Regions from separate parts of the Peribacillus sp. JNUCC41 genome, predicted to be linked through region 1. Evidence: a T-box and tRNA genes for the amino acid it is inferred to sense, from the RefSeq annotation. Region 1 holds a T-box; the other holds one or more tRNA genes.
The links. The T-box of region 1 lies ahead of leuS (leucine--tRNA ligase). A T-box ahead of a tRNA ligase gene usually reads a tRNA of that ligase, here a tRNA-Leu.

Region 1 (11,848 bases):
AGCCACCCCTTCCCTTCGAAAAGTATTTAGGAAACATTTAAATGGAGCCATCGATACCCGCGCCAAGATATTCCACTACCTTTATCTATCCTGCATACGACTTGAACCAATTGCTTCAAAATGACGTCGATGTTGCCAATAAGGCTCTTTCCAAACCATTCTAAATGCAACAAAAAGGCAAGCATACCGATTGCTTGCCTTTTTGCCGTGTCCTAATTTCACTATAATGTTATAATATATAAGAATTGGTTTTAATTAGGTAAATAGTATACAAGAGGTGGAAATCATGAAAAAGATTTTTTTATCCATCATCCTATCCCTGACCTCATTTTCGTTAGTCGCCTGTAAAGCTGATGAGCCAAAATCCGGGAATGACCTTTCAGTTCCTGAGTTGACTGCAAGGGAAAAAGCCATCCTGGAGAATTCTAGTGAACATTCCTTTCTTATCGATTTCAATGTTGATGATACATACAAGGAGATGTCCGTCTGGGTCGAAAAATATGAATTTGGCAAACTTGTCGAACCTGAAATGGGACGCATGACAACTGCCGTCAGTGATAATGGGACAATTATCTTTACGACCTCCAAAACGGTTGCTGATCAAAATCAATCGATGTTCAACATCAGCATTCAAAACGACGCTGGTACGGATACAGCTACTTTTCCTGAAACCATTGGTGAAATGGAGTCCAGCGTATGGGGCAGTGCTGACAAACTCAAAATAAACAGCACAAACAAGCTTGTATTGGCGAGTATTTGTTATTCAAAGGGAAATGAAGGCATACGTTCACTTTCCACTGATTTTTATGGTGATAGTGATGGCCATATGGACGAGTTGAAGATATACGATGTCGTCTATCTTCTGAGAAGTGAATTCACTAAATGAGCTGACAAATGATGGGGCAAGATAAATCGAACTTGCCCCTTCATTTTTTTCCATTCCGCCCTATTTACCGCATCAAGACCTCCCCTCCCAGTCATCTCCCTAGCCTTACAGTAATCCCAATTTGCCTCCGACGAATTACATATATTCCACATCAAGCTAGAGAAAAACTCATGCTTTAAGAGCACTTCAAGATCGAAGTGGCGGAGTTGGCGGATTCACAAGCAAAAGAGAGTCCGCCTAGGGCTGACTCCCATAATTCACAGCCACTTATTATTCTTATCTATGTTATTGAATTTTTCACTTCTAAATGAATATCAGCTAATTTATCTTTGGTCATTTAATGTTTGTCACAATTAATCCACCATCCATAAAAAGGGAGTTGAAGGAAGAGGCATTTGGGTGTAATCTTTAAAAATAAAAAAAAACGGAAAGAAGATATTTAATTGAAGAAAATCATCCTCCTCTTTGCAGCAGTAGTCATCGCAAGCTCTCTCGGACATCAAATAACAGGCGGCTATGTGGACCCTCGGAAATCCCGCCCTAGGTATTTACATTTAAAATAAGGAATCCGCTTTTGTGCTGGATTCCTAATGCTTTTGGAAGTATTTTATCCCCTTAAATTAATCACTTTCCTCATTATTTCTCTCTAATATCAGATCACCCTCATTCGATATATAACCATCATTATCTATTTTTTCAATATACACGTTATAGCCATTTTTCAGTTCTATCTCGACTGTTTTTTTCCATTTCCATCAATTTCCCACTGAATGGTTTGCAAACTTTCGGTTTCCTTTTCATCCTTTATATCGACAAACACTCTGATGTTATCGGATGTCCTTGATAGTACATAATTCCCCGCTTGTATTTCTGTACCGACCACATAATAACCAGGATCTTTAAGGATGATTTTTTGACCCATTTTCGCTGCTTTTTCAAATTTAGATGGCATGAATTCAATTTCCCCTTCAATCGAGAGCTTTAATCACATAATAGCCTGGATCGATATCTTTACCGACCATGATATTTTATGATTCACCTCAACTATTGAACTGATTAATGATATAAGAACGGCGAGTACGTGAAGTTTCAGAATTAAAACGTAAAACTCCAGATCCTTACATCATGCAGTGACAATGCACAGATGAATACTCTTAAACAAAGCTTGGCAAAAACACCGCTCATCATCGAGCGGTGTTTTCATTCATTTTCTCACAAAAAAAGCCGTTTAACCTGTAAGTTAAACGGCCTTCACTGCTATTTAGATTTTTTAACGGTTACTTTTGTTGCTTTTCCTGTATTGCCCGCTTTGTCTTTTGCTGAGACGTATAATGCGGACCCTGCTTTTTTCTTGCTGATTTTGATGGAGAAGTTCCCTTTACTATCAGCTTTTGCCGTTCCGATGTTTTTATTGCTGTACTTCACGGTTACGCTTGAACCGATTTCCGCTTTACCAGTTACTTTTGTTGCTTTGTCGTTTACTTCATTCACTTTCGGTGCACCTGGAGCGGTTTTATCTTTAACCGTTACTTTTGCCGCTTTTCCTGTATTGCCCGCTTTGTCTTTTGCTGAGACGTATAATGCGGACCCTGCTTTTTTCTTGCTGATTTTGATGGAGAAGTTCCCCTTACTATCAGCTTTTGCCGTGCCGATGTTTTTATTGCTGTACTTCACGGTTACGCTTGAACCGATTTCCGCTTTACCAGTTACTTTCGTTGCTTTATCGCTTACTTCATTCACTTTCGGTGCATCTGGGGCTGTTTTATCGAGAACAGTCACGGTTGCCGCCTTGCTTTCACGTTTCGCTAAGTCTGTAGCTGTGACCGAAAGTTTAGTGCCAGCCTTTTGCTTGCTGATTTTCACTTTGAAATTCCCTTTGCTGTCCGTGTTACCTGAACCAATCACTTTTTTTGCGCTATTTTTGATCGAGATTTTCATGTCCGCTTGTGATTGACCCGTTACATACGTATCTTTGTCACTTACAGCTTTAACAGTTGGTTTGTTAGGGGTTGCACCCTTATTCACGAATACTTTGATTGAAGATACTGCCAGTTTGGAAGAATCAGAGATATTCACCGTTAGCTGCTGCGCAGCTTTTTGGACCGGAATCGTAACGGTGAACGTTCCGTTAGCTGCCGCCGTTCCTTTACCGAGTGTTTTGTTTCCGCTTTTCACTTCGATTACTGAACCTTTTTTAGCTGAACCAGTCAGTTTTGTTTGCGTGTCCATCACAAGATTGACTTTAGCTTGTAAATCCACGGCACTAAGAGCACTGTACGCATTCAGTCTTCCATATCCAGATACTAAATCTTTTCCGACAGGCAGCTCTTCTTCCGGCATTATGATTTCTCCATCTTCTGGTTGATAGTCCTCATAAGGGTCTACATTATCTTCTTCTTCAAAAGCGACATACTCCGATGTCTCATGAAGGATTTCCCTTACTTCATTCACTTTCAACCCAGGGTTTCCGGATAATAAAAGAGCTGTAGCTGCTGCAACATGGGGAGTTGCCATTGATGTACCATCCATGTAGGTAACATTCCCATTAGGCACAAGGCTCGGGATGCCTGTACCTGGAGCGACCATGTCCAATTTCGATCCATAGTTGGAATAATCGGATACTAAATCAAGGGCATTGGTTGCACCGACGGAGATGGCGTATTTAGATGATGCAGGATAAGAAAGGCCCTCCATCCCATCATTTCCGCTTGCTACGACAACCATTACATTCTTGGCAGCGGCATGTTTCAAAGCATATTCAATTGTCCTGCTGTATTCTCCGCCCAAGCTAAGGTTTATGACCTTTGCACCATGATCCACAGCATATTTAATACCTAGTGCAATTTTCTCATTGTCTCCATATCCTGAAGAGTCCAAGACCTTCACAGGCATGATTTTAGCTACTGGATTGATTCCTTGCATGGAATATCCATTATCCGCTTTGGCAGCGATGATTCCGGATACATGTGTACCATGGCCATTGTCATCGATCGCTTTTTCTTTCTTATCGATGAAGTTCCTACCTGACTCCATTTTAACGACACCCTGTAGATCTGCAAGTGAATCATCGACTCCTGTGTCGATGACAGCTACCAATGTATCTTTTAAATTACGTTTCTTAATAAGGTTCTGCAGTTTTTCGTTATCGATGTCCGCTCCCTTTATGCCTTCTTCCCCACCGGCGTTAGCTAAAGACCATTGATACGGTGATTGAATGTCGGCAGAAAATGCTTTGTACGTTTTTACCGGCTCGATATATTCCACTTCTGGAAGTTTTTCGATACCGGATAGTGCTGCTGTGCTCATTTTAGCTTGGTTCTTTAACTCTACTACATACATATCATCATACAGAACCTCTTGTTGCTTAGGTGCCGATAATGTTCCATATCCTTTTCCGCTTATCTTGGATTGGACTGAACTCAATGACTTCCCTGGTTTAAGTTTGACAATATATTTGTTCTTTACATTTTTCGAAGCAGGAAGTTCGATTCCCGCTTTGCTTGCGATATCGACGATTCTTTCACCTGCAAGCTTATCAAGATTGATTTTCTTTGCAATGCTGTTCATTTCTTTTTTCAATCCAGCAGGTGCTACATCTGCTGTCTTATCAAATAGTGCTTTAATGGCAGGTGCCTGTTTCTTGTCAATGACTGCCGTACTGCTTGCTCCATTTTCATTAAGATCCTCTATAAGGGGCTTAATCTCGACTAAGTGATTATAAACGGCTTCCCTTGCCGTTTTATTCCCGGCAAGATGAAGAGCCAGGAATGGCGAAGCTTTATAGTATAAAGAGGAAAGGGTGCGTCCCTCAGGCGACTTCGTGAGAACCTCATCTCTAAACACGCGGAGTGTTTTCAACATGGATTCTCCCGTTTTCTTATCGTTTACACTCACTTCAACCGGGCATGATTCGAGTTCCTCCCCCTCGTCCCCGGCCGATGGCGGCAATGTTACTGAATGCGCATTGATGGAGTATTCAGCTACATTTTCCGCATCCGGGATCGGATTTCCCTCATCATCCGTATCGCCGAAATATTCAACTTTAACATAATATGTGCCTTCCCAAGCATATGGGAAATCGACTACGGCTTCTTCATCAGGATAAGAAGAGACCATATAATTGCTCTCATCTTTTTCTGCTTTTTCTTTATCTTGATATACGGAGATATTCAAGATTTTGTCCGAATTGACTTCGAACTCAATATGGGAGAACTTTTGTATTTCTTCTGTTGTGGGACTGATTTGATACCATTGAACATCCGGTTTTTCAAACTTTCCGTCCAAAGTGTCCCCATTTTTGATCGTTTTTACATTTTCAACGGGTGTTGCTGGTGCAGCTTGAGAATTTAGCGGAATCATCAAGCTGAAAATCAGTGAAAAAATTAGTACACACGCCGTAATTCGACTCACATTCTTAAATTTCACGGTTTCCCCTCCAATAATTGGTTAAAAAATAATAGTACTATACCAAACTATCACACTGTAAAATTTTATCAACCAATTTTTTCCCTTTTTTATGTCAAATGCTTGATTTATTTGTCCATCAAGCCGAAAAATGATTCACATGTACCAATTAAGCAAGATATTTGAGTTGCGATGGTCATCCCATGACGATAGTCGTTGCCAATATTCGATAGATTCAAATCGGTAAAAATCCTAACATGACCTATTTCCTATGGCCGGTCAATGACTGCGAAAAAAAGCTGCCCCGCAGTAAAAGTATGCGGGACAGCTTCCAATCATTATTATTTAGTTGGCGACGATATTGACTAATTTGCCTGGTACGGCAATCACTTTACGAATGGTTTTCCCATCGATTTGTTCTTTGATGGAATCATCACCCATCGCGATTTCTTCCAGTTTTTCTTTCGTAGTGTCAGTCGGCACCATTAATTTCGCTTTGACTTTTCCGTTGATTTGGATGACGATTTCGACTTCGTTATCCACTAACTTCGCTTCGTCGAAAGCCGGCCATGTTCCGTACGTGATGCTTTCGGAATGACCCAGTTTAGACCAAATTTCCTCGGCGATGTGCGGTGCAACTGGTGCAAGCAGCTTTACGAAGCCTTCGATATATACTTTAGGAAGCGAATCCGCTTTATAAGCATCATTAATGAATACCATCAATTGTGAAATCGCCGTATTGAATTTCAATTCCTCATAGTTCTCGGTCACTTTTTTAACCGTTTGATGATAGACTTTTTCGAGCTTGCCCGTGTCATCCGTTTTTGTCATCTTATCTGTGATCGTACCGTCATCGTTGACCAATAAACGCCAGATACGGTCAAGGAATCTGCGAGAACCGTCCAATCCGTTTGTGGACCAGGCAATCGAAGCATCCAATGGTCCCATGAACATTTCATACATGCGAAGTGTATCGGCACCATGGCTTTCAACGATATCATCCGGGTTCACGACATTCCCTTTGGATTTACTCATTTTTTCATTATTCTCGCCAAGGATCATTCCTTGGTTGAATAGGTTTTGGAATGGTTCCTTCGTTGGCACGACACCAATATCATACAGGAATTTATGCCAGAAACGAGCGTAAAGCAAGTGAAGCACCGCATGCTCGGCGCCGCCGATATAAATGTCGACCGGCATCCATTCTTTTAATTTTTCAGGATCTGCTAGTGCTTCCTTGTTGTCAGGATCGATATAACGTAGGAAGTACCAGCTGCTGCCTGCCCACTGTGGCATCGTGTTTGTCTCACGGCGCCCTTTTCGTCCGTTTTCATCCGTAACATTCACCCATTCCGATATGTTCGCAAGTGGTGATTCGCCTGTACCTGAAGGCTTGATGTCCGTAGTTTTTGGTAAAATCAACGGAAGATCTTCTTCCTTCACTGGAGACATCGTGCCGTCTTCCCAATGGATGATTGGAATCGGTTCACCCCAGTAACGCTGACGGCTGAATAACCAATCGCGAAGGCGGTATGTTATTTTCTTCGTTCCGATTTCTTTTTCTTCCAGCCATTTGATCATGGTCGAAATGGCTTCTTCTTTATTCAATCCATCAAGGAATTCCGAATTCACATGAAGTCCATCGCCTGTATATGCTTCACTTGTCACGTCTCCGCCAGCTACGACTTCCTTGATCGGCAAGTCGAACTTGACTGCAAACTCATAATCACGCTCATCATGGGCAGGAACGGCCATGATTGCTCCTGTTCCGTAGCTGATCAACACGTAATCGGCAATCCAGATCGGCATTTTTTCGCCGTTTACCGGGTTAATGGCATAAGCCCCCGTGAACACGCCTGATTTATCCTTTGCCAAGTCTGTTCTTTCCAAGTCGCTTTTATGTTTCACTTCATCTAAATAGGCCTCAACTGCGCCCCTTTGATCAGCCGATGTAATTTTATCGACAAACTGATGTTCAGGTGCCAATACGGCATATGTTGCACCGAATAACGTATCCGGACGAGTCGTGAACACCGTGAATGTTTCATCAAAGCCATCGATATTGAATGTAACCTCCGCTCCCTCGGAACGGCCAATCCAGTTACGCTGCATATCCTTGATGTTTTCCGGCCAATCCACATCATTCAGATCGTCGATTAAACGGTCTGCATACGCCGTGATACGAAGCATCCACTGTTTCATCGGACGGCGCTCCACCGGATGGCCCCCACGCTCACTTTTCCCATCGATGACTTCTTCGTTAGCCAATACCGTACCAAGTGCCGGACACCAGTTAACGGCCACTTCATCAATATATGCAAGGCCCTTTTCATATAATTTCAAGAAGATCCATTGCGTCCATTTGTAATAGTCGGGATCTGTCGTGTTTATTTCGCGATCCCAGTCATAAGAAAAACCAAGGGCTTTGATTTGGCGGCGGAACGTGTTGATGTTGTGCTCCGTGAATTCAGCTGGATCATTTCCCGTATCGATCGCATATTGCTCTGCTGGAAGTCCAAAAGCGTCCCAGCCGATCGGGTGCAATACATTATATCCCTGCGCCCGTTTCATCCGTGCCAGGATATCGCTTGCCGTATAACCTTCCGGGTGCCCTACATGAAGACCGGCCCCTGAAGGATACGGGAACATATCCAGCGCATAGAATTTGCGTTTGCCGCTTTCTTCACCCGTTTTGAATGTCTTATTGCCTTCCCAATACTTTTGCCATTTCGTTTCTATGCTTCTATGATCAAAACTCATATCATTTCCTCCTAATTTCCGTATAAAAAAACAATAAAAAACCCCTCATCCCAAAATAGGGACGAGAGGATTATGTATATCTTCCCGCGGTACCACCCACATTGGCGATAGCTAAAATCCGCCCAGCTTAAAACATCCGTAACATGGATTAAAACGCCAGGCATTACTTTTCACCTTCACACCCGGGACTCCAAGGCGAGTTCACGACCATCCCAGGTTGACTTGCACCACCCGTCAACTCTCTTTACTGGTTTAAACCGCTACTATTCCTCATCACAGTCTTTATGAGAATATTGCATTTTATTTTATTCTAGTCAATTTCACCGACAATTGCAATAGCCGTACATAAACATTATCGACAGGTTTTTCATTATATATGCGATTTAAAGAAAAATTGTGCAAAAAAGGGAGCTATTCATTCATAGCTCCCTTGCTTCCATTTAATGTCGCAGTAAGATCATTTCATTCCTCAATTGATTCAACTGCTGCTTCATCCGCGAAAGCATTTCCCGTTGCTGGTCATTCGAACTGGCATACAATCGCTCCATATCCGTCAAAGCCTCTTCGATATACTTTTGCGAATTTTGAAATTGTTCATCATCATAATGCTCCTGCCGTGAGGCCTCGTTAAATTCATACTCTGCAAAATGGAGAGCCCCTTCACATTGCTCTAAAAAATGATCGACGGATTGTCTGGTTGCCATTTCAAACCCTCTCCTTCGCGTCTCATTTGGATGATTCGGAATCATCTTGTCTAGTTTGAGCAAATAACGGTTGGATTATCATTTTTTTTGAGCATTCAACCTTTATCCCAAAACTTCTCACCTTGATGGGAAATGAACTGCTCGATCCATTCAGCAAAGCCCATATGGAGTTTCTCGCCTTCTTCAAAATCATCGATATGGCCTTTTACCATTAAATACTCCTTATCGCCTTTAGCGACTGCTTCCCCATCGATGACGATATTATCTTGATAAATGCAGGCCACTTTATAGCATCCCTCGTAGGAATTTTCATATGTGTAATTAATAATATCATCCAGACTGTATAAATCATTTTCCCCACCCGATTCCACATTATCGAACAGACGGCATCCATTTGTTATTTTTAAAAACTCCTTATAATCCTCGGGCAGAAGCAGTCCGGTTTTCTTTTCAAAGGAATGAATTTGTTCATCCGAAGCAGGTGAATTGAAGGTGCAAGTGGCTTTGTATATGAACCCATCTTCATTTACTTCGATCACCTGATTATTTTCGGCTAATTTCTTTTTCATTTGATTAATCGCTTCTTCAACTTGACCGGTCATGTCCATCAGCTCCCGATTGGATATAGTCATTCAAAGATATACTGGAAATAGCAGCAAAATGTTTAGCCTTCAAGTATACAGTATACGCTTATTTTTCGAAAAAAGACCTAGCTGCGAGAATGTTGTATAATATATGTTGCTCTTTATTTTATTTAGGAGGTTGCTGATTTGAATCAAGCAAACCCATTTATATATGCAACGGATAACAAACGATATCATACATGGAATTACCACCTGAGGGAACATTTTGGACATAAGGTCTTTAAAGTTGCCCTGGATGGCGGTTTTGACTGTCCGAACCGTGATGGCACCGTCGCACATGGCGGCTGTACCTTCTGCAGTGCCTCAGGCTCTGGTGACTTTGCTGGCAACAGGGTTGAACCCCTCGACGTACAGTTCAAGAAGATCAGCGAACGGATGCATCATAAATGGAAAGATGGAAAATATATGGCCTATTTCCAAGCGTTCACGAATACGCATGCACCCGTGGCAGAGCTTCGCGAGAAATACGAAAGTGTATTGACCCAGGAAGGTGTCGTCGGACTCTCGATCGCGACACGCCCGGATTGCCTTCCGGATGATGTAGTCGAGTATTTAGCTGAATTGAACGAACGCACCTACCTTTGGGTGGAGCTTGGTCTCCAGACCGTTCATGAAAAGACCGCAACGATGATCAACCGTGCCCACGACTTCGATTGCTACAAAGAAGGCGTCGATAAACTGCGTAAACACGGCATCCGCGTATGTTCCCATATCATCAATGGCCTACCTCAGGAAGATTACGGCATGATGATGGAAACAGCCCGTGAAGTCGCCAAACTCGATGTGCAGGGGATAAAGATCCATTTACTTCATCTATTAAAAGGGACACCGATGGTCAAACAATATGAAAAAGGCCTGCTCGAATTTCTTGACCGTGACGATTATGTCAGCCTGGTATGTGACCAGCTCGAAATAATCCCTCCAGAAATGATCGTCCATCGCATTACGGGTGACGGTCCGATCGGTTTGATGATCGGTCCAATGTGGAGCGTCAATAAATGGGATGTCTTGAATGCCATTGACGCCGAATTGAAACGCCGCAACAGCTGGCAGGGAAGAATCATCACACGGAGGTACAATCATGAAGCTTGATCGAATTTTGCCATTCGCCAGGATTCTGCTGGAAAAAGCGGTCCGCCCCGGGGATATAACCATGGATGGGACGATGGGCAACGGTTTTGATACGGCCTTTCTTGCAGGGCTTACAGGTGTAAATGGACATGTCTATAGTTTCGATATTCAGAAAGAAGCGATCCAAACCACAGCGGCGAAACTGGACGCCGAGAATTTACAAGAGCGCTGCACCCTCATTCACGATGGGCATGAACATTTAAGCAAATACATCAAGAATGAACATTCCGGAAAGATCACAGGTGCCATTTTCAACCTAGGCTACCTTCCTGGCGGAGACAAATCAATCATTACCCAAGCCGATACGACAATATCAGCCATTGAACAGCTGTTCGGACTGATGGCGCCTGAAGGCATCATCATCCTCGTCATTTACCATGGTCATCCGGGGGGATCGGAAGAACGGGATGCATTGATGGATTACGTAGAGAACTTCCCTCAACAGAAAGCCCATATCCTGAAATACGGGTTCATCAACCAAGCAAATAATCCGCCATTCATTGTCGCGATTGAAAAAAGATGATGACTTTTGACACCGTTCGCCACGAACGGTGTTTTTTCAATCCCAACTCGCAGGCAGCAGAATTACCAATCATAACTTTTTGAATTTTTCGTCTATAATGATTATAATGATAGAAAATAGATAAGAGGGTGCAGAGAATGGAACATTTGCCTACTTCATTACTGACGGATATATTGACTGAAAAAATCAAAAGGGATTCAAATGAGCAATACGGGGATTTTGTCAGCTCGCTTAACTCGTTGACAGAAAAACAAAAAAACATGGAGGACCTCAAACAATTCGATCATCATTTTGATAAGTTCCTGCCACAGCTCGATTTAATGATTTCCACCCAAAACCATGAAGCGATCATGAATATGAAAGCGACTCTTTTGGACCTATTCGCCAATGACTTGACCTTCAAATCCATTTATCTTCTATCGACCGCATTATCCAATAAAAAAGAACTTACACATTTAAAACAATTTATGTATCCGGTTACTTTCTGGGCACCGGTCATCAAATCGAATGAAATGCTTAAAAACGCAGGCTGAACCAAATAAAAAAAAGCTGCCGAGATTTACATTCGGCAGTTTTTTCATTTATCGTGAAAGTATGTACTGATCAAACGACATACCCTAATATCTTTAAACGGTTTTCAACAAAACTCAGCGCATATTGAAATACATCATCCCGCTCTGGTTCATTGAAGATTTCATGATAAAGCTTCGGCCATTCCTTATATTGCTTTTCACTGGCCAAGTTATAATTAAACCACTCACGAACCGCCTTCTTATTCACGATTCGGTCATCTCCG
Region 2 (11,848 bases), 710 kb from region 1:
GGTGAAAAATGGGGAAGGCGTATTCGCGCTTTTCGAAAGTTAAAGGGTTATACCCAGGAGGGATTTGCGAAAGAAATAGGCGTTTCTGTTTCCTTGTTGGGAGAAGTCGAACGAGGGAACCGCAGCCCTTCAGAAGCATTTTTACTGGAAGTGGCGGAAATTCTTCATGTTTCCATTGAGGAGCTTCAGCCACCAGAGGATAAATGAAAGAATGTTATAGGAGGCACACCGTGTTAAAAATAGGCAATATAGAAATGAAGAATCCGGTAGTGCTAGCACCGATGGCGGGAGTCTGTAACTCGGCATTCCGCTTGACCGTCAAGGAATTTGGTGCTGGCCTTGTTTGTGCGGAGATGGTCAGTGACAAGGGAATCGTTTTACAAAATGCTAGAACGATGAATATGCTTTATATAGATGAAAGAGAAAAGCCGTTAAGTCTGCAAATCTTTGGCGGTGAAAAGAAATCTTTGGTCGAAGCAGCACAATTTGTAGATAAAAATACAAATGCTGACATCATTGATATCAACATGGGCTGCCCTGTCCCTAAAATCACTAAATGTGATGCGGGTGCAAAGTGGCTTCTTGATCCAAACAAAATTTATGAGATGGTTTCAGCGGTGGTTGATGCTGTTGAAAAGCCGGTAACGGTGAAAATGCGCATAGGCTGGGATGATGAGCACGTTTTTGCGATTCAAAATGCCCAGGCTGTTGAACGCGCGGGTGGTAAAGCTGTTTCCATGCATGGCAGAACACGAGTTCAATTGTATGAAGGAAAAGCTAACTGGGACATCATCCGTGAAGTGAAGAAATCAATTAATATTCCACTTATCGGTAACGGCGATGTGGAAACTCCACAGGATGCGGAAAGAATGCTCAAGGAAACGGGTGTTGATGGAGTCATGATCGGTCGTGCAGCTCTAGGTAACCCGTGGATGATTTACAGGACTGTGAAATATCTGGAAACTGGTCAACTGATGGATGAACCTTCTGTTCGTGAAAAGATGGAAGTTTGCGTGCTTCATATGGATCGTCTAATCGCGTTGAAAAATGAAAATGTCGCTGTTCGTGAAATGCGCAAGCATGCTTCTTGGTATTTAAAAGGTGTAAAAGGGAATGCTATGGCTCGTAAAGGGATTAATGTTTGTGAAACAAGGGACGATGTTGTTAGCCTTCTATATGGACTTGTTGATGAAATTGAAGCGAAGCAACAAAATATCCAAATGGTCTGATGTTTGACATTACCTTCCTATTTTCCTATAATACGCTTATCTTAAACTGCCAGTAATCCTGGCAGTTTTTATATGTATATAAACGATGTTTTAAGATAAAAAGCTGTTGAATTCCTTTACTTTATGTAAGAATAAATATGTATGCAAAAGAATTTCTGATTAATTATATAATTGCATTTATTAATAAAGATGGAGATGATTTTCGTGAGTCATGAAGAATTGAATGACCAACTGCAGGTAAGGCGCGATAAAATGCAGGCCATGATGGATAATGGACAAGACCCTTTCGGGAGCAGATTCGAGCGCACACATAACACTGAGGAGATAGTCAGTGCTTATGGTGAATTAGAAAAAGAAGATCTTGAAGAAAAAGAAATTGAAGTTACGATCGCTGGCCGTGTCATGACGAAGCGTGGAAAAGGGAAAGCGGGATTTGCCCATATCCAGGATATTAGCGGCCAAATCCAAATCTACGTCCGTTTAGATAACATAGGAGAAGATTCTTACCAAATTTTCAACCAAACGGATCTTGGCGATATCGTAGGGGTAACTGGCGTTATTTTCAAAACGAAAGTCGGGGAACTTTCCATTAAAGCTAAAGAATATGTGTTCCTTGCTAAAGCGCTTCGTCCGTTGCCTGATAAATTTCATGGCCTAAAGGATGTTGAAGAGCGTTATCGGAAGCGTTATGTCGATTTAATTACAAATGAGGAAAGCAAAAACACATTGATCATGCGCAGTCGTATTGTACAAGCCATGAGACGGTATTTGGATGATCATGGATACCTTGAAGTGGAGACGCCTCTACTGCACTCTGTTGCTGGTGGAGCTGCAGCACGCCCTTTCCTTACTCACCATAATGCCTTGGATATGCCTTTGAATTTAAGGATTGCCATCGAACTTCATCTAAAACGCTTAATCGTCGGCGGATTGGAGAAAGTTTATGAAATTGGCCGGGTTTTCAGAAATGAAGGAGTATCTACAAGACACAATCCTGAATTCACATTGATCGAATTATATGAGGCATATGCGGATTACCAAGATATCATGAGTTTAACGGAAAACCTTATTGCCCATATCGCTCAAGAAGTTCTTGGGACAACTACCATCCAGTATGGGGAGTATGAGATAGAGTTAAAGCCGGAATGGAAACGACTTCACATGGTTGATGCTGTAAAAGAATATACTGGTGTGGACTTCTGGACTCAAATGAGTAAAGAAGAAGCCCAGCAGCTTGCTAAAGAAAATGGGATTGAAGTTAAGGAATCCATGGAGTTCGGCCATATCGTAAATGAATTCTTTGAACAGAAGGTAGAAGATAAGTTGATTCAGCCTACATTCATCTATGGCCATCCGGTGGAAATCTCTCCTTTGGCAAAGAAAAATCCGGAAGATTCCCGTTTCACAGATCGTTTTGAGTTATTCATTGTAGGTAGGGAGCATGCAAATGCCTTCACGGAGCTAAATGATCCTATTGATCAACGTCAACGCTTTGAAGCTCAATTAAAAGAGCGGGAGCAAGGTAATGATGAGGCCCATGAAATGGATGAAGATTTCTTGGAGGCGTTAGAATATGGAATGCCACCAACTGGCGGACTTGGAATTGGTGTTGACCGTTTGGTTATGCTATTGACCAATTCTCCGTCTATACGTGACGTCCTGTTATTCCCGTTGATGAGACATCGCTAATATAACCAAAATGAATATTGATTGCAGGCCGAATCCGGATGACTGGGATCATTGGGCGTAGCTCATGATCCTGGTATGTCCCATTCGGTTTTTGTTTTTTTATTATAATTTCATGTCTTTCAATAGAATGGATTCGAGGGCTTGAAAGAAAAACAACATTATCTCAAAAAAACTTTTAAAAAAGTATTGCGCAGTTAACGTAATGGTGTTATATTTATATCTGTCGTTACGAACGAGTTGCAAACAGATTACAAACTTTTAAAAAGTTTTAAAAAAGTTGTTGACTCACGGTAATGAAAATGTTATTATAAATAAGTTGTTTCGAAAGATATTGCTCTTTGAAAACTGAACAAAACAAAGCGCCAACGTTAAATTTTAAGTGAGCACACACTATCAAAAAAGCAAATGAGCAAGTCAAACATTTCTTCGGAGAGTTTGATCCTGGCTCAGGACGAACGCTGGCGGCGTGCCTAATACATGCAAGTCGAGCGAATCGACGGGAGCTTGCTCCCTGAGATTAGCGGCGGACGGGTGAGTAACACGTGGGCAACCTGCCTATAAGACTGGGATAACTTCGGGAAACCGGAGCTAATACCGGATACGTTCTTTTCTCGCATGAGAGAAGATGGAAAGACGGTTTACGCTGTCACTTATAGATGGGCCCGCGGCGCATTAGCTAGTTGGTGAGGTAATGGCTCACCAAGGCGACGATGCGTAGCCGACCTGAGAGGGTGATCGGCCACACTGGGACTGAGACACGGCCCAGACTCCTACGGGAGGCAGCAGTAGGGAATCTTCCGCAATGGACGAAAGTCTGACGGAGCAACGCCGCGTGAACGAAGAAGGCCTTCGGGTCGTAAAGTTCTGTTGTTAGGGAAGAACAAGTACCAGAGTAACTGCTGGTACCTTGACGGTACCTAACCAGAAAGCCACGGCTAACTACGTGCCAGCAGCCGCGGTAATACGTAGGTGGCAAGCGTTGTCCGGAATTATTGGGCGTAAAGCGCGCGCAGGTGGTTCCTTAAGTCTGATGTGAAAGCCCACGGCTCAACCGTGGAGGGTCATTGGAAACTGGGGGACTTGAGTGCAGAAGAGGAAAGTGGAATTCCAAGTGTAGCGGTGAAATGCGTAGAGATTTGGAGGAACACCAGTGGCGAAGGCGACTTTCTGGTCTGTAACTGACACTGAGGCGCGAAAGCGTGGGGAGCAAACAGGATTAGATACCCTGGTAGTCCACGCCGTAAACGATGAGTGCTAAGTGTTAGAGGGTTTCCGCCCTTTAGTGCTGCAGCTAACGCATTAAGCACTCCGCCTGGGGAGTACGGCCGCAAGGCTGAAACTCAAAGGAATTGACGGGGGCCCGCACAAGCGGTGGAGCATGTGGTTTAATTCGAAGCAACGCGAAGAACCTTACCAGGTCTTGACATCCTCTGACAACCCTAGAGATAGGGCTTTCCCCTTCGGGGGACAGAGTGACAGGTGGTGCATGGTTGTCGTCAGCTCGTGTCGTGAGATGTTGGGTTAAGTCCCGCAACGAGCGCAACCCTTGATCTTAGTTGCCAGCATTCAGTTGGGCACTCTAAGGTGACTGCCGGTGACAAACCGGAGGAAGGTGGGGATGACGTCAAATCATCATGCCCCTTATGACCTGGGCTACACACGTGCTACAATGGATGGTACAAAGGGCTGCAAACCTGCGAAGGTAAGCGAATCCCATAAAGCCATTCTCAGTTCGGATTGCAGGCTGCAACTCGCCTGCATGAAGCCGGAATCGCTAGTAATCGCGGATCAGCATGCCGCGGTGAATACGTTCCCGGGCCTTGTACACACCGCCCGTCACACCACGAGAGTTTGTAACACCCGAAGTCGGTGAGGTAACCTTTATGGAGCCAGCCGCCTAAGGTGGGACAGATGATTGGGGTGAAGTCGTAACAAGGTAGCCGTATCGGAAGGTGCGGCTGGATCACCTCCTTTCTAAGGATAATTACGAGAGCGCTTTTGTTTTGTTCAGTTTTGAATGAGTAATTCATTCAAATAGGAAAGACAAGCATCACGATGTGATGTCATTCTTTCTGCATTGTTCTTTGAAAACTAGATAATAGATAGAAGGCAATTAATTTTTTTCAAAGCATCTGTAAGATCTTTTTTAACGGTTAAGTTAGAAAGGGCGCACGGTGGATGCCTTGGCACTAGGAGCCGATGAAGGACGGGACTAACACCGATATGCTTCGGGGAGCTGTAAGTAAGCTTTGATCCGGAGATTTCCGAATGGGGAAACCCACTGTTCGTAATGGAACAGTATCTTTACCTGAATACATAGGGTACTGAAGGCAGACCCGGGGAACTGAAACATCTAAGTACCCGGAGGAAGAGAAAGCAAACGCGATTTCCTGAGTAGCGGCGAGCGAAACGGAATTAGCCCAAACCAAGAGGCTTGCCTCTTGGGGTTGTAGGACACTCAACATGGAGTTACAAAGGAACGGGGTAAATGAAGCGACCTGGAAAGGTCCGTCGAAGAAGGTAAAAACCCTGTAGTTGAAACTTCGTTCCCTCCTGAGTGGATCCTGAGTACGGCGGGACACGAGAAATCCCGTCGGAAGCAGGGAGGACCATCTCCCAAGGCTAAATACTCCCTAGTGACCGATAGTGAACCAGTACCGTGAGGGAAAGGTGAAAAGCACCCCGGAAGGGGAGTGAAATAGATCCTGAAACCGTGTGCCTACAAGTAGTCAAAGCCCGTTAATGGGTAATGGCGTGCCTTTTGTAGAATGAACCGGCGAGTTACGATTTCATGCGAGGTTAAGTTGATGAGACGGAGCCGCAGCGAAAGCGAGTCTGAATAGGGCGAATGAGTATGAGGTCGTAGACCCGAAACCAGGTGATCTACCCATGTCCAGGGTGAAGTTCAGGTAACACTGAATGGAGGCCCGAACCCACGCACGTTGAAAAGTGCGGGGATGAGGTGTGGGTAGCGGAGAAATTCCAATCGAACCTGGAGATAGCTGGTTCTCTCCGAAATAGCTTTAGGGCTAGCCTCAAGATGAGAGTATTGGAGGTAGAGCACTGATTGGACTAGGGGCCCCCAACGGGTTACCGAATTCAGTCAAACTCCGAATGCCAAATACTTATTCTTGGGAGTCAGACTGCGAGTGATAAGATCCGTAGTCGAAAGGGAAACAGCCCAGACCACCAGCTAAGGTCCCAAAGTATACGTTAAGTGGAAAAGGATGTGGAGTTGCTTAGACAACCAGGATGTTGGCTTAGAAGCAGCCACCATTTAAAGAGTGCGTAATAGCTCACTGGTCGAGTGACTCCGCGCCGAAAATGTACCGGGGCTAAACGTATCACCGAAGCTGTGGATTGACACCATTGGGTGTCAGTGGTAGGAGAGCGTTCTAAGGGCGTTGAAGTCAGACCGGAAGGACTGGTGGAGCGCTTAGAAGTGAGAATGCCGGTATGAGTAGCGAAAGAAGGGTGAGAATCCCTTCCACCGAATGCCTAAGGTTTCCTGAGGAAGGCTCGTCCGCTCAGGGTTAGTCGGGACCTAAGCCGAGGCCGAAAGGCGTAGGCGATGGACAACAGGTTGATATTCCTGTACCACCTATACATCGTTTGAACGATGGGGGACGCAGAAGGATAGGGTAAGCGCGCTGTTGGATATGCGCGTCCAAGCAGTTAGGCCGGAAACGAGGCAAATCCCGTTTCCATTAAGGCGGAGCTGTGATGGCGAGGGAAATATAGTACCGAAGTTCCTGATTCCACGCTGCCAAGAAAAGCCTCTAGTGAGATGTAAGGTGCCCGTACCGCAAACCGACACAGGTAGGCGAGGAGAGAATCCTAAGGTGTGCGAGAGAACTCTCGTTAAGGAACTCGGCAAAATGACCCCGTAACTTCGGGAGAAGGGGTGCTTTTTAGGGTGAATAGCCCAGAAAAGCCGCAGTGAATAGGCCCAGGCGACTGTTTAGCAAAAACACAGGTCTCTGCGAAGCCGCAAGGCGAAGTATAGGGGCTGACACCTGCCCGGTGCTGGAAGGTTAAGGGGAGAGGTTAGCGCAAGCGAAGCTTTGAACCGAAGCCCCAGTAAACGGCGGCCGTAACTATAACGGTCCTAAGGTAGCGAAATTCCTTGTCGGGTAAGTTCCGACCCGCACGAAAGGTGTAACGATCTGGGCACTGTCTCAACGAGAGACTCGGTGAAATTATAGTACCTGTGAAGATGCAGGTTACCCGCGACAGGACGGAAAGACCCCGTGGAGCTTTACTGCAGCCTGATATTGAATTTTGGTACAGCTTGTACAGGATAGGTAGGAGCCTGAGAAGCCGGAGCGCTAGCTTCGGTGGAGGCGTTGGTGGGATACTACCCTGGCTGTATTGAAATTCTAACCCGCGCCCCTTATCGGGGTGGGAGACAGTGTCAGGTGGGCAGTTTGACTGGGGCGGTCGCCTCCTAAAGAGTAACGGAGGCGCCCAAAGGTTCCCTCAGAATGGTTGGAAATCATTCGTAGAGTGTAAAGGCACAAGGGAGCTTGACTGCGAGACCTACAAGTCGAGCAGGGACGAAAGTCGGGCTTAGTGATCCGGTGGTTCCGCATGGAAGGGCCATCGCTCAACGGATAAAAGCTACCCCGGGGATAACAGGCTTATCTCCCCCAAGAGTCCACATCGACGGGGAGGTTTGGCACCTCGATGTCGGCTCATCGCATCCTGGGGCTGTAGTCGGTCCCAAGGGTTGGGCTGTTCGCCCATTAAAGCGGTACGCGAGCTGGGTTCAGAACGTCGTGAGACAGTTCGGTCCCTATCCGTCGCGGGCGCAGGAAATTTGAGAGGAGCTGTCCTTAGTACGAGAGGACCGGGATGGACGCACCGCTGGTGTACCAGTTGTCTTGCCAAAGGCATAGCTGGGTAGCTACGTGCGGACGGGATAAGTGCTGAAAGCATCTAAGCATGAAGCCCCCCTCAAGATGAGATTTCCCATGGCGCAAGCTAGTAAGATCCCTGAAAGATGATCAGGTTGATAGGTCAGAGGTGGAAGCGTGGCGACATGTGGAGCTGACTGATACTAATAGATCGAGGACTTAACCAACGCTTTTTAAAAAATGAAATACCTTCTTATTATCTAGTTTTGAAGGAACAACGTTCCTTTTATGTTTGGTGGCGATAGCGAAGAGGTCACACCCGTTCCCATTCCGAACACGGCAGTTAAGCTCTTCAGCGCCGATGGTAGTTGGGGGTTTCCCCCTGTGAGAGTAGGACGCCGCCAAGCAGTTATATATGGAGGATTAGCTCAGCTGGGAGAGCATCTGCCTTACAAGCAGAGGGTCGGCGGTTCGATCCCGTCATCCTCCACCATTTTTACACTTGCCGGTGTAGCTCAACTGGTAGAGCAACTGACTTGTAATCAGTAGGTTGGGGGTTCAAGTCCTCTTGCCGGCACCATTTTCATACAAGCTTGATATAGCATATATAAATAGTTTATATGAGCCATTAGCTCAGTTGGTAGAGCATCTGACTTTTAATCAGAGGGTCGAAGGTTCGAATCCTTCATGGCTCACCATTTTATTATGCGGGTGTGGCGGAATTGGCAGACGCACCAGACTTAGGATCTGGCGCCGCAAGGCGTGGGGGTTCAAGTCCCTTCACCCGCATGTTCGCGGAAGTAGTTCAGTGGTAGAATACAACCTTGCCAAGGTTGGGGTCGCGGGTTCGAATCCCGTCTTCCGCTCCACTATTTATTTATGCCGGGGTGGCGGAACTGGCAGACGCACAGGACTTAAAATCCTGCGGTAGGTGACTACCGTACCGGTTCGATTCCGGTCCTCGGCACCATCTTCATCTTAATATGCGCCCGTAGCTCAATTGGATAGAGCATCTGACTACGAATCAGAAGGTTGTAGGTTCGACTCCCGCCGGGCGCACCATATTTTTTTCGGGAAGTAGCTCAGCTTGGTAGAGCACTTGGTTTGGGACCAAGGGGTCGCAGGTTCGAATCCTGTCTTCCCGACCATGATTTTTTTTGGGGCCTTAGCTCAGCTGGGAGAGCGCCTGCCTTGCACGCAGGAGGTCAGCGGTTCGATCCCGCTAGGCTCCACCAAAAAAACTTGACAAGCCCATTTGGCTTTGATATGATAAGAAAGTTGATTCTTTAAGAAGAGTCAAATTGCTCTTTGAAAACTGAACAAAACAAAGCGCCAACGTTAAATTTTAAGTGAGCACACACTATTAAAAAAGCAAATGAGCAAGTCAAACATTTCTTCGGAGAGTTTGATCCTGGCTCAGGACGAACGCTGGCGGCGTGCCTAATACATGCAAGTCGAGCGAATCGACGGGAGCTTGCTCCCTGAGATTAGCGGCGGACGGGTGAGTAACACGTGGGCAACCTGCCTATAAGACTGGGATAACTTCGGGAAACCGGAGCTAATACCGGATACGTTCTTTTCTCGCATGAGAGAAGATGGAAAGACGGTTTACGCTGTCACTTATAGATGGGCCCGCGGCGCATTAGCTAGTTGGTGAGGTAATGGCTCACCAAGGCGACGATGCGTAGCCGACCTGAGAGGGTGATCGGCCACACTGGGACTGAGACACGGCCCAGACTCCTACGGGAGGCAGCAGTAGGGAATCTTCCGCAATGGACGAAAGTCTGACGGAGCAACGCCGCGTGAACGAAGAAGGCCTTCGGGTCGTAAAGTTCTGTTGTTAGGGAAGAACAAGTACCAGAGTAACTGCTGGTACCTTGACGGTACCTAACCAGAAAGCCACGGCTAACTACGTGCCAGCAGCCGCGGTAATACGTAGGTGGCAAGCGTTGTCCGGAATTATTGGGCGTAAAGCGCGCGCAGGTGGTTCCTTAAGTCTGATGTGAAAGCCCACGGCTCAACCGTGGAGGGTCATTGGAAACTGGGGGACTTGAGTGCAGAAGAGGAAAGTGGAATTCCAAGTGTAGCGGTGAAATGCGTAGAGATTTGGAGGAACACCAGTGGCGAAGGCGACTTTCTGGTCTGTAACTGACACTGAGGCGCGAAAGCGTGGGGAGCAAACAGGATTAGATACCCTGGTAGTCCACGCCGTAAACGATGAGTGCTAAGTGTTAGAGGGTTTCCGCCCTTTAGTGCTGCAGCTAACGCATTAAGCACTCCGCCTGGGGAGTACGGCCGCAAGGCTGAAACTCAAAGGAATTGACGGGGGCCCGCACAAGCGGTGGAGCATGTGGTTTAATTCGAAGCAACGCGAAGAACCTTACCAGGTCTTGACATCCTCTGACAACCCTAGAGATAGGGCTTTCCCCTTCGGGGACAGAGTGACAGGTGGTGCATGGTTGTCGTCAGCTCGTGTCGTGAGATGTTGGGTTAAGTCCCGCAACGAGCGCAACCCTTGATCTTAGTTGCCAGCATTCAGTTGGGCACTCTAAGGTGACTGCCGGTGACAAACCGGAGGAAGGTGGGGATGACGTCAAATCATCATGCCCCTTATGACCTGGGCTACACACGTGCTACAATGGATGGTACAAAGGGCTGCAAACCTGCGAAGGTAAGCGAATCCCATAAAGCCATTCTCAGTTCGGATTGCAGGCTGCAACTCGCCTGCATGAAGCCGGAATCGCTAGTAATCGCGGATCAGCATGCCGCGGTGAATACGTTCCCGGGCCTTGTACACACCGCCCGTCACACCACGAGAGTTTGTAACACCCGAAGTCGGTGAGGTAACCTTTATGGAGCCAGCCGCCTAAGGTGGGACAGATGATTGGGGTGAAGTCGTAACAAGGTAGCCGTATCGGAAGGTGCGGCTGGATCACCTCCTTTCTAAGGATAATTACGAGAGCGCTTTTGTTTTGTTCAGTTTTGAATGAGTAATTCATTCAAATAGGAAAGACAAGCATCACGATGTGATGTCATTCTTTCTGCATTGTTCTTTGAAAACTAGATAATAGATAGAAGGCAATTAATTTTTTTCAAAGCATCTGTAAGATCTTTTTTAACGGTTAAGTTAGAAAGGGCGCACGGTGGATGCCTTGGCACTAGGAGCCGATGAAGGACGGGACTAACACCGATATGCTTCGGGGAGCTGTAAGTAAGCTTTGATCCGGAGATTTCCGAATGGGGAAACCCACTGTTCGTAATGGAACAGTATCTTTACCTGAATACATAGGGTACTGAAGGCAGACCCGGGGAACTGAAACATCTAAGTACCCGGAGGAAGAGAAAGCAAACGCGATTTCCTGAGTAGCGGCGAGCGAAACGGAATTAGCCCAAACCAAGAGGCTTGCCTCTTGGGGTTGTAGGACACTCAACATGGAGTTACAAAGGAACGGGGTAAATGAAGCGACCTGGAAAGGTCCGTCGAAGAAGGTAAAAACCCTGTAGTTGAAACTTCGTTCCCTCCTGAGTGGATCCTGAGTACGGCGGGACACGAGAAATCCCGTCGGAAGCAGGGAGGACCATCTCCCAAGGCTAAATACTCCCTAGTGACCGATAGTGAACCAGTACCGTGAGGGAAAGGTGAAAAGCACCCCGGAAGGGGAGTGAAATAGATCCTGAAACCGTGTGCCTACAAGTAGTCAAAGCCCGTTAATGGGTAATGGCGTGCCTTTTGTAGAATGAACCGGCGAGTTACGATTTCATGCGAGGTTAAGTTGATGAGACGGAGCCGCAGCGAAAGCGAGTCTGAATAGGGCGAATGAGTATGAGGTCGTAGACCCGAAACCAGGTGATCTACCCATGTCCAGGGTGAAGTTCAGGTAACACTGAATGGAGGCCCGAACCCACGCACGTTGAAAAGTGCGGGGATGAGGTGTGGGTAGCGGAGAAATTCCAATCGAACCTGGAGATAGCTGGTTCTCTCCGAAATAGCTTTAGGGCTAGCCTCAAGATGAGAGTATTGGAGGTAGAGCACTGATTGGACTAGGGGCCCCCAACGGGTTACCGAATTCAGTC

Region 2: it has a tRNA-Leu gene. The T-box ahead of leuS (leucine--tRNA ligase) is inferred to sense a tRNA for this amino acid. The anticodon was not compared.

What each region holds. Positions count from the first base shown of each region.
Region 1 covers NZ_CP062163.1:1,189,675-1,201,522, forward strand. The annotation lists gene JNUCC41_RS27245 (spore coat protein) at 1-124, shown strand, start outside; gene JNUCC41_RS05880 (hypothetical protein) at 287-886, shown strand; gene JNUCC41_RS05885 (hypothetical protein) at 1,614-1,838, opposite strand; gene JNUCC41_RS05890 (S8 family peptidase) at 2,144-5,311, opposite strand; gene leuS (leucine--tRNA ligase) at 5,636-8,050, opposite strand; T-box leader at 8,105-8,336, opposite strand; gene JNUCC41_RS05900 (DUF2524 family protein) at 8,491-8,754, opposite strand; gene JNUCC41_RS05905 (SMI1/KNR4 family protein) at 8,850-9,356, opposite strand; gene JNUCC41_RS05910 (tRNA modification radical SAM protein MnmL/YtqA) at 9,525-10,490, shown strand; gene JNUCC41_RS05915 (tRNA 5-(aminomethyl)-2-thiouridylate-methyltransferase MnmM) at 10,480-11,052, shown strand; gene JNUCC41_RS05920 (hypothetical protein) at 11,190-11,585, shown strand; gene JNUCC41_RS05925 (alpha/beta hydrolase) at 11,656-11,848, opposite strand, start outside.
Region 2 covers NZ_CP062163.1:1,902,014-1,913,861, forward strand. The annotation lists gene JNUCC41_RS09415 (helix-turn-helix domain-containing protein) at 1-207, shown strand, start outside; gene folK (2-amino-4-hydroxy-6-hydroxymethyldihydropteridine diphosphokinase) at 1-43, shown strand, start outside; gene dusB (tRNA dihydrouridine synthase DusB) at 231-1,229, shown strand; gene lysS (lysine--tRNA ligase) at 1,419-2,918, shown strand; rRNA gene JNUCC41_RS09430 (16S ribosomal RNA) at 3,342-4,892, shown strand; rRNA gene JNUCC41_RS09435 (23S ribosomal RNA) at 5,070-8,001, shown strand; rRNA gene rrf (5S ribosomal RNA) at 8,066-8,181, shown strand; tRNA gene JNUCC41_RS09445 (tRNA-Val) at 8,192-8,267, shown strand; tRNA gene JNUCC41_RS09450 (tRNA-Thr) at 8,279-8,354, shown strand; tRNA gene JNUCC41_RS09455 (tRNA-Lys) at 8,397-8,472, shown strand; tRNA gene JNUCC41_RS09460 (tRNA-Leu) at 8,482-8,563, shown strand; tRNA gene JNUCC41_RS09465 (tRNA-Gly) at 8,569-8,643, shown strand; tRNA gene JNUCC41_RS09470 (tRNA-Leu) at 8,656-8,744, shown strand; tRNA gene JNUCC41_RS09475 (tRNA-Arg) at 8,760-8,836, shown strand; tRNA gene JNUCC41_RS09480 (tRNA-Pro) at 8,846-8,922, shown strand; tRNA gene JNUCC41_RS09485 (tRNA-Ala) at 8,934-9,009, shown strand; rRNA gene JNUCC41_RS09490 (16S ribosomal RNA) at 9,168-10,717, shown strand; rRNA gene JNUCC41_RS09495 (23S ribosomal RNA) at 10,895-11,848, shown strand, end outside.